DNA from 2 places in the Mesorhizobium sp. DxT genome. Region 1 is predicted to be linked to the other one. Evidence: riboswitches for the same ligand, from Rfam matches in the RefSeq annotation. Region 1 holds a riboswitch; the other holds the start of a gene.
The links. A riboswitch is a leader RNA that binds a small molecule or an ion and turns the genes downstream of it on or off. The one in region 1 is predicted to bind S-adenosylmethionine.

Region 1 (3,484 bases):
CTGTCGGTGCTGCGTGCGCTGCGCATCCTGCGCGTGCTGCGCCTCGTCAGTGTCGTGCCGTCGCTTCGCAGGGTGGTCGGAGGATTGATCGCGGCGCTGCCAGGCATGGGCTCGATCGTTCTCCTGCTCGGGCTCGTCTTCTACGTCTTCTCGGTGATGGCGACGAAGCTGTTTGCCGCAACTTTTCCCGAATGGTTCGGCTCCATCGGCGAGTCCGCCTATTCCCTGTTCCAGATCATGACGCTGGAAAGCTGGTCCATGGGCATCGTGCGGCCCGTGATGGACGTGCACCCTTATGCCTGGGTCTTCTTCATCCCGTTCATTGTGCTGACCTCGTTTGCCGTGCTCAACCTGTTCATCGGTATCATCGTCTCGGCGATGCAGGAGGAGCACGAAAGCACTGCCTCCGAAGAGCGTTCGGCCATGCAGCACGAGCAGGAGACGATCCTGGCCGAAATACGCGCCCTTCGCGAGGAAGTGCGCTCGCTGAAATCGTAGGTCCGGTCAGTCGGCGCGGAAGTGCTTGGAGAGCTTCAGGCCCTGGGCCTGATAGTTCGACTTCAGGTCGACGCCATAGAGCCTGTCGGGGCGCGACAGCATGTGTTCGTAGACCAGCCGGCCGACGATCTGGCCGTGCTCGAGGATGAAGGGGACTTCGTGGCTGCGAACCTCGAGCACCGCGCGGCTGCCGGTGCCACCCGCCGCCGAATGGCCGAAGCCGGGATCGAAGAAACCCGCATAGTGAACGCGGAACTCGCCCACCAGTGGATCGAACGGCGTCATCTCGGCCGCATGATCCGGCGGCACGTGGACTGCCTCGCGTGACACGAGGATATAGAACTCGTCCGGATCGAGGATCAGCTCGTTGCGCCCTCGCGCAAATAGCGGCTCCCAGAAATCGTGAAGGTCCTGTGCGGCGCGCTTGTCGACGTCGACAACCGCTGTGTGATGCTTGCCGCGATAGCCGATGAGCCCGTCTGCATCGCCGCGCAGGTCGATCGACAGGGCGATACCGCCGCCGGAAATGTTTGGCTCTTCCGCCGCCACGAGCGTCTCGCGGACATGCAGCCCCTGCAGCTCGGCTTCCGACAGAAGCGCCAGCCCCTTGCGGAAGCGTATCTGCGACAGGCGCGATCCGGCGCGGACCACGATCGGGAATGTGCGAGGGCTCACCTCGATGAAAAGCAGGCCGTTATAGCCAGCCGGTATCTTGTCGAATTCCTGGCCGTAATCGGCCATGACGCGGGTGAAGATGTCGAGCCGGCCAGTCGAGCTTTTGGGGTTTGCGGAAGCGGAAACGTCCGCCGGCAGCGCAAGGCTCTCCTGCAGCGGCACGATGTAGACGCAGCCGGTTTCCAGCACCGCGCCGGCCGTCAGGTCGATCTCGTGCAGCTTGAGCCGCTCGAGCTTTTCGGCCACGGTGCTCGCCGGCCCCGGCAGGAAGCTCGCGCGCACGCGATAGGCCTTGGCGCCCAGCCGCAGGTCGAGGCTCGCAGGCTGAATCTGGTCGGCATCGAGCGGCCCGGCGGATAACAGCGCGCGGGCGTCGAACAGCGCCGCGATGTCGCGATCCGGTAGAATGCCTGTGCTGCGCAATGCCGCGTCCCCGTTCCAGTGCGGCGAGGTTTAATGAGCCAGCCGATTGACGCAAGTCCGCCATGGGCGTAAAGGGCGTTTATCCCGTGGTGATTTGCCGGTCGGCTTGCAGCCACGTTAAACAAGTCGCTAAAAGGGACCGAGAGGAAACCGGCATGCGACTTCGCGGCCGGTTTTTTTGTGTCTGGGGTTTGACGATGACGACTGAAACGAAGCGCAACTGGAAGCCGGCGACCGCGCTGGTGCATGGCGGAACCACGAGATCCGCGTTCGGCGAAACGTCCGAAGCGCTCTATCTGACCCAGGGCTTCGTCTATGACAGTGCCGAGGCCGCCGAGGCGCGTTTCAAGGGCGAGGAGCCAGGCTTCATCTATTCGCGCTATGCGAACCCCACCGTCGACATGTTCGAGAAGCGCATGTGCGAGCTGGAAGGAGCGGAGGACGCGCGCGCGACGGCATCCGGCATGGCCGCAGTGTCGGCAGCGCTCCTGTGCAGCGTCAAGGCTGGCGACCACGTGGTCGCGGCGCGCGCTCTTTTCGGTTCCTGCCGCTGGGTAGTCGAGAAGCTTATGCCGCAATACGGCGTCGAGACAACACTGGTCGATGGCCGCAACCTCGCCGAATGGGAACAGGCTATCCGGCCCAATACCAAGCTCTTCTTCCTCGAAAGCCCGACCAACCCAACGCTGGAAGTGGTTGACATTGCCGCCGTTGCGAAGCTCGCCAACCATGCCGGCGCACGGCTGGTCGTCGACAATGTGTTTGCCACGCCGCTGCAGCAGAAGCCGCTGGAACTCGGCGCGCACGTCGTCGTCTATTCGGCCACCAAACATATTGACGGCCAGGGCCGCTGCCTCGGCGGCATCATCCTTTCCGACAAGAAGTGGATCGACGAGAACCTGCACGACTATTTCCGTCACACCGGGCCGTCGCTGTCGCCTTTCAACGCCTGGACGCTGCTCAAGGGACTTGAAACGCTGCCGCTGCGGGTCAAGCAGCAGACCGAGACGGCGGCACGCATCGCCGGCCACCTTGCCTGTCATCCGGCGATCGAGCGGGTGATCTATCCCGGGCGCAACGACCACCCGCAGGCCGACATCATCGCGCGGCAGATGACGGGTGGATCGACGCTGGTGTGCTTCGACGTCAAGGGCGGCAAGCAGCAGGCGTTTTCGTTCCTCAACGCGCTGGACATCGTCAAGATCTCCAACAACCTCGGTGACGCCAAGAGCCTGGTCACGCATCCCGCCACGACCACCCACAAGAACCTTGCCGAGGACGCCCGTCTCGATCTGGGCATTCTCGGCGGCACTGTGCGGCTGTCAGTGGGACTCGAAGATGCCGACGACCTGATCGAGGATATCGATAGGGCACTGGGCAAGGCGGCTTGAGGGCTTTTCGACGTCACATTTCCGCCATCGGGCCTTGACGGTGTAGAGACCAGCACCAGAATCGGGTGCAGAGTCGAGCCATCGCCATGTACCGCAGCACGACACGAGATATCGAGGTGGAGGTCGAGCCCTTCTACCTCCCCGACCGCTCCGATCCCGACGACAGCCGCTACGTCTGGGGCTACCGGGTGACGATCGCCAATAATTCCGACGTATTCGTCCAGCTTCTGGCACGTTACTGGCGGATCACGGACGGCATTGGGCGGGTTGAGGAGGTGCGTGGACCGGGCGTTGTGGGCGAGCAGCCGGAGCTCAATCCCGGCGACAGCTTTCAGTATACGTCCGGCTGTCCGCTACGCACCCCTTCCGGCATCATGGTCGGTGCCTATACCGTGCGCAGCAGCGACGGAGAGTTCTTCGACGTGGAAATACCGGCCTTCTCGCTGGACCTGCCCGGCCGCACCCAATCGGTGAACTGAACGATGGCGGAAGTCTGC
Region 2 (3,484 bases), on a different contig from region 1:
CGGCGAAACTCATCGCCCGCCGCCTCGAAGCCTCACTCGAGGAGCGCGCCCGGCAGATACGCGGCCAGCCGGCGATGCTGCGCGTTCTGGTGGCGCTGCTGCGGCGGGTCGACTGGATCCTGTTCGTCGCTTTCCAGGCGGCTGCGCTCGTGGTGCTGAATCGCGTCACCTGGCCGAGCAACACCGTGCTCGTGTCGATCTCGCTATCGCTCGCGCTTGCCTGGCTGGTCGTCACAGTCGCTTCGCGCATTATCCGCAACAGGTTCGCTGCGCGGCTGGTGCAGTGGCTGGCCTGGATCTATGCCTGCCTGACCATTCTCGACCTTGACGACGACGCATCCCTGGCGCTCGAGAGCATTGCACTGCCGCTGGGCACAACGCGGCTGACCGTTCTTCTGCTGCTCAAGTCGACGCTGCTGCTGATCGCCGCGATCTGGCTGGCCGTGATGATCGGCAACATGATCGACGACCGGGTGAAGGCTGCAAGCGACCTGACGCCCTCGCTGCGGGTACTCATCGGCAAGATCGTCAAGTTCGCGCTGATCGTGCTTGCCGGCACCGCCGCGCTGTCTGCGGTCGGCGTCGATTTGACGGCACTGACGGTCTTTTCGGGCGCGGTCGGCGTCGGCGTCGGCTTCGGATTGCAGAAGGTCGTGTCCAACTTCGTTTCTGGCATCATCATCCTGCTCGACAAGTCGATCAAGCCCGGCGACACGATATCGCTTGGCGACACCTTCGGCTGGATCCGCGATCTGCGCGCACGTTTCGTCTCCATCGTTACCCGCGACGGCCGGGAATACCTGATCCCCAATGAGGATTTCATCACACAGCAGGTGATCAACTGGTCGTTCTCGGACGAGCTGGTGCGGCTCGACGTGAAGTTCGGCGTTTCCTACGACGCCAACCCGCATCAGGTTTCCGAACTGGCGATCAAGGCCGCAATGACCGTGTCGCGTGTCGAGGCCAGCCGGACGCCCGTCTGCTGGCTGACCGAGTTCGGCGATTCCTCGCTCGACTTCGTTCTGCGCTTCTGGATCAAGGACCCGCAGCAGGGATTGACGAACGTGCGGGGCAAGGTGCTGCTGGCGCTGTGGGATGCCTTTCAGGAGGCCGGCATCGCGATCCCCTACCCGCACCGCGAGATCGTCTTCAAGACGCCGATCCCTGAAAGCAAGCCGCGATCGCAGCGGCGCAGGAAGCCGGCCGGCTGAAGCAACGGCCGGCTGCGTGATCAGGCCACCACCGCCTCCGAACTGCCGCCGAGCTCCGCCAGGTCGTACGGCGTCGTCTGATAGACCTGGTTGATCCAGTTGCCGAAGAGCAGATGCGCATGCGAGCGCCAGCGATTGAGTGGCGGTCGCGCCGGATCGTTGCCCGGGTAATATTCGTGCGGCACCTCGATCGGCGAGCCGGCCGCGACATCGCGGTCGTATTCCTCCTTCAGCGAGGTGGAATCGTATTCGATGTGGTTGAACATATAGAGCCGGTTGCCGGTCTTCTCGGCAAGCATGCACGGGCCGGTGGCATCCGACTCCATCAACAGCTCCAGCCCGGTATTGGCCGCGATATCGGCGCTGCGAACCTCCGTCCAGCGGGAGACCGGTATGGCGAAATCGTCGGAAAACCCGGTGAGGAAAGGCGACGCCGGAGCATGGTTGCGGTGGCGGTAAACGCCGAACGCCTTCTTTTCCAGCGTGTATTTGGGCACGCGGTGGAAATGCCAGGCGGCAGCCATGGCGCCCCAGCAGATGAAGAAGGACGAGTGCACGTTGGTCGTCGTCCAGTCGAGGATCTTGGTCAGTTCGTCCCAGTAGGTGACCTCCTCGAACGGCAGCAGCTCGATCGGCGCGCCGGTGACGATGAAACCGTCGAACTTGCGCGACCGGACCTCCTCCCATGTCTGATAGAAGGTGATGAGATGCTCCTCGGACGTGTTCTTGGCCTTGTGATTGCCGATGCGCACCAGCGTCAGCTCCACCTGCAGCGGCGTCGCGCCTATCAGCCGGGCAATCTGCGTCTCCGTGCGGATCTTGTTGGGCATCAGGTTGAGCAGACCGATCTGCAGCGGCCGGATGTCCTGCCGCAGCGCCGAGCGCTCGTCCATGACGGACACGCCCTCGCGCACCAGTACGTCGCGGGCGGGAAGCTGGTCGGGGATCTTGATCGGCACTGCAAACACTCCAAAAACAAAAAAACCGGCGGCGAATTCGCGGCCGGTCCCAACGGACATGTTGCAAACGGCCCTTTAGCAACTTGTTTAACGTGGCTGCAAGCCGACCGGCCAAATCACCACGGGTCTGACCTTGCTTTTAGGCCTGCCTGCCCTTTGCGTCAACGGCAAAGCTTGCTAGAGGCAGGCGGCCCTTCAAGCTGGAATACGCCCATGACCACCGAGCTTCGCCCGCAACCGCGCCCCGGCGTGATGGAGATCGATGCCTACGTGCCCGGCAAGAGCCATGCGCCGGCAGGTGTTGCGAAGGTTCACAAGCTGTCGGCCAACGAGAACCCGCTCGGGCCCTCGCCAAAGGCGGTCGAGGCCGTGCGCGCGATCGCCGACCGGCTGGAACTCTATCCCGACGGTTCGTCGACGCGCCTGCGTGAGACCATCGCCAGCGTGCATGGGCTGAACGCGGCCAATGTAATGGCCTTCAACGGCTCGGACGAGGCCATCGCCCTGATGGCACGCACCTATCTGCGCGACGGCGACGAGGCGATCTACAGCGAGCACGGCTTCCTCGCCTATCCGATCTACATCCGCGCGGCCGGCGCCACCCCGGTCGTGGCCAGGGAAACCGACGAACGCGCCGACGTCGACGCAATCCTTGCCGCCGTGACGCCGAAGACGAAAGCGGTGTTCCTCGCCAATCCCAATAACCCGACCGGCACCTATCTGCCCTTCGGCGAGATACGCCGGCTGCATGCAGCGCTGCCCAGGGACGTGCTGCTCATCATCGACGCCGCCTACGCCGAATTCGTGCGCCGCAACGACTACGAGGCAGGCGTCGAGCTCGTCGCCGGTTCCGGCAATGTCGTCATGACCCGAACCTTCTCCAAGGTCTACGGCCTCGGCGGCGCGCGGATCGGCTGGATCTACGCTCCGCAGCATGTCGTCGACGTGCTGGAACGCGTGCGCGATCCGTTCAACGTCAGCGCCATGGCGATCGAGGCGGGTGTCGCTGCCATGCTCGACCGCGCGCATGTGGAGCGCTCCGCGGGCCACAACGAGGAGTGGCGCAACTGGACGAGCGAGGAACTGCGCAAGCTTGGGCTGAAGGTCACGCCCAGCGTCGGCAACTTCATCCTAATCCATTTCCCGGACGACGCACGATACTCGGCGGCCACAGCCGACGAGTATCTGAGCGCGCGCGGCTATCTGCTGCGCCGTGTCGCCGCCTACGGCTTTCCCAACGCGCTGCGCATGTCGATCGGCACGGAGGAAGCCAATCGCGGGGTTGTCGCCGCCCTGTCCGAATTCCTGAAAGAC

Region 2: linked by a shared signal. The riboswitch ahead of metA (homoserine O-acetyltransferase MetA) and the one ahead of ACVJNE_RS09615 (O-succinylhomoserine sulfhydrylase) in region 1 are both predicted to bind S-adenosylmethionine.

What each region holds. Positions count from the first base shown of each region.
Region 1 covers NZ_JBZFLJ010000004.1:67,683-71,166, reverse strand. The annotation lists gene ACVJNE_RS09625 (ion transporter) at 1-498, shown strand, start outside; gene ACVJNE_RS09620 (2'-deoxycytidine 5'-triphosphate deaminase) at 505-1,596, opposite strand; SAM riboswitch at 1,673-1,750, shown strand; gene ACVJNE_RS09615 (O-succinylhomoserine sulfhydrylase) at 1,794-2,987, shown strand; gene apaG (Co2+/Mg2+ efflux facilitator ApaG/CorD) at 3,074-3,466, shown strand.
Region 2 covers NZ_JBZFLJ010000002.1:158,835-162,318, forward strand. The annotation lists gene ACVJNE_RS04825 (mechanosensitive ion channel family protein) at 1-1,211, shown strand, start outside; gene metA (homoserine O-acetyltransferase MetA) at 1,232-2,170, opposite strand; SAM riboswitch at 2,226-2,303, opposite strand; gene hisC (histidinol-phosphate transaminase) at 2,384-3,484, shown strand, end outside.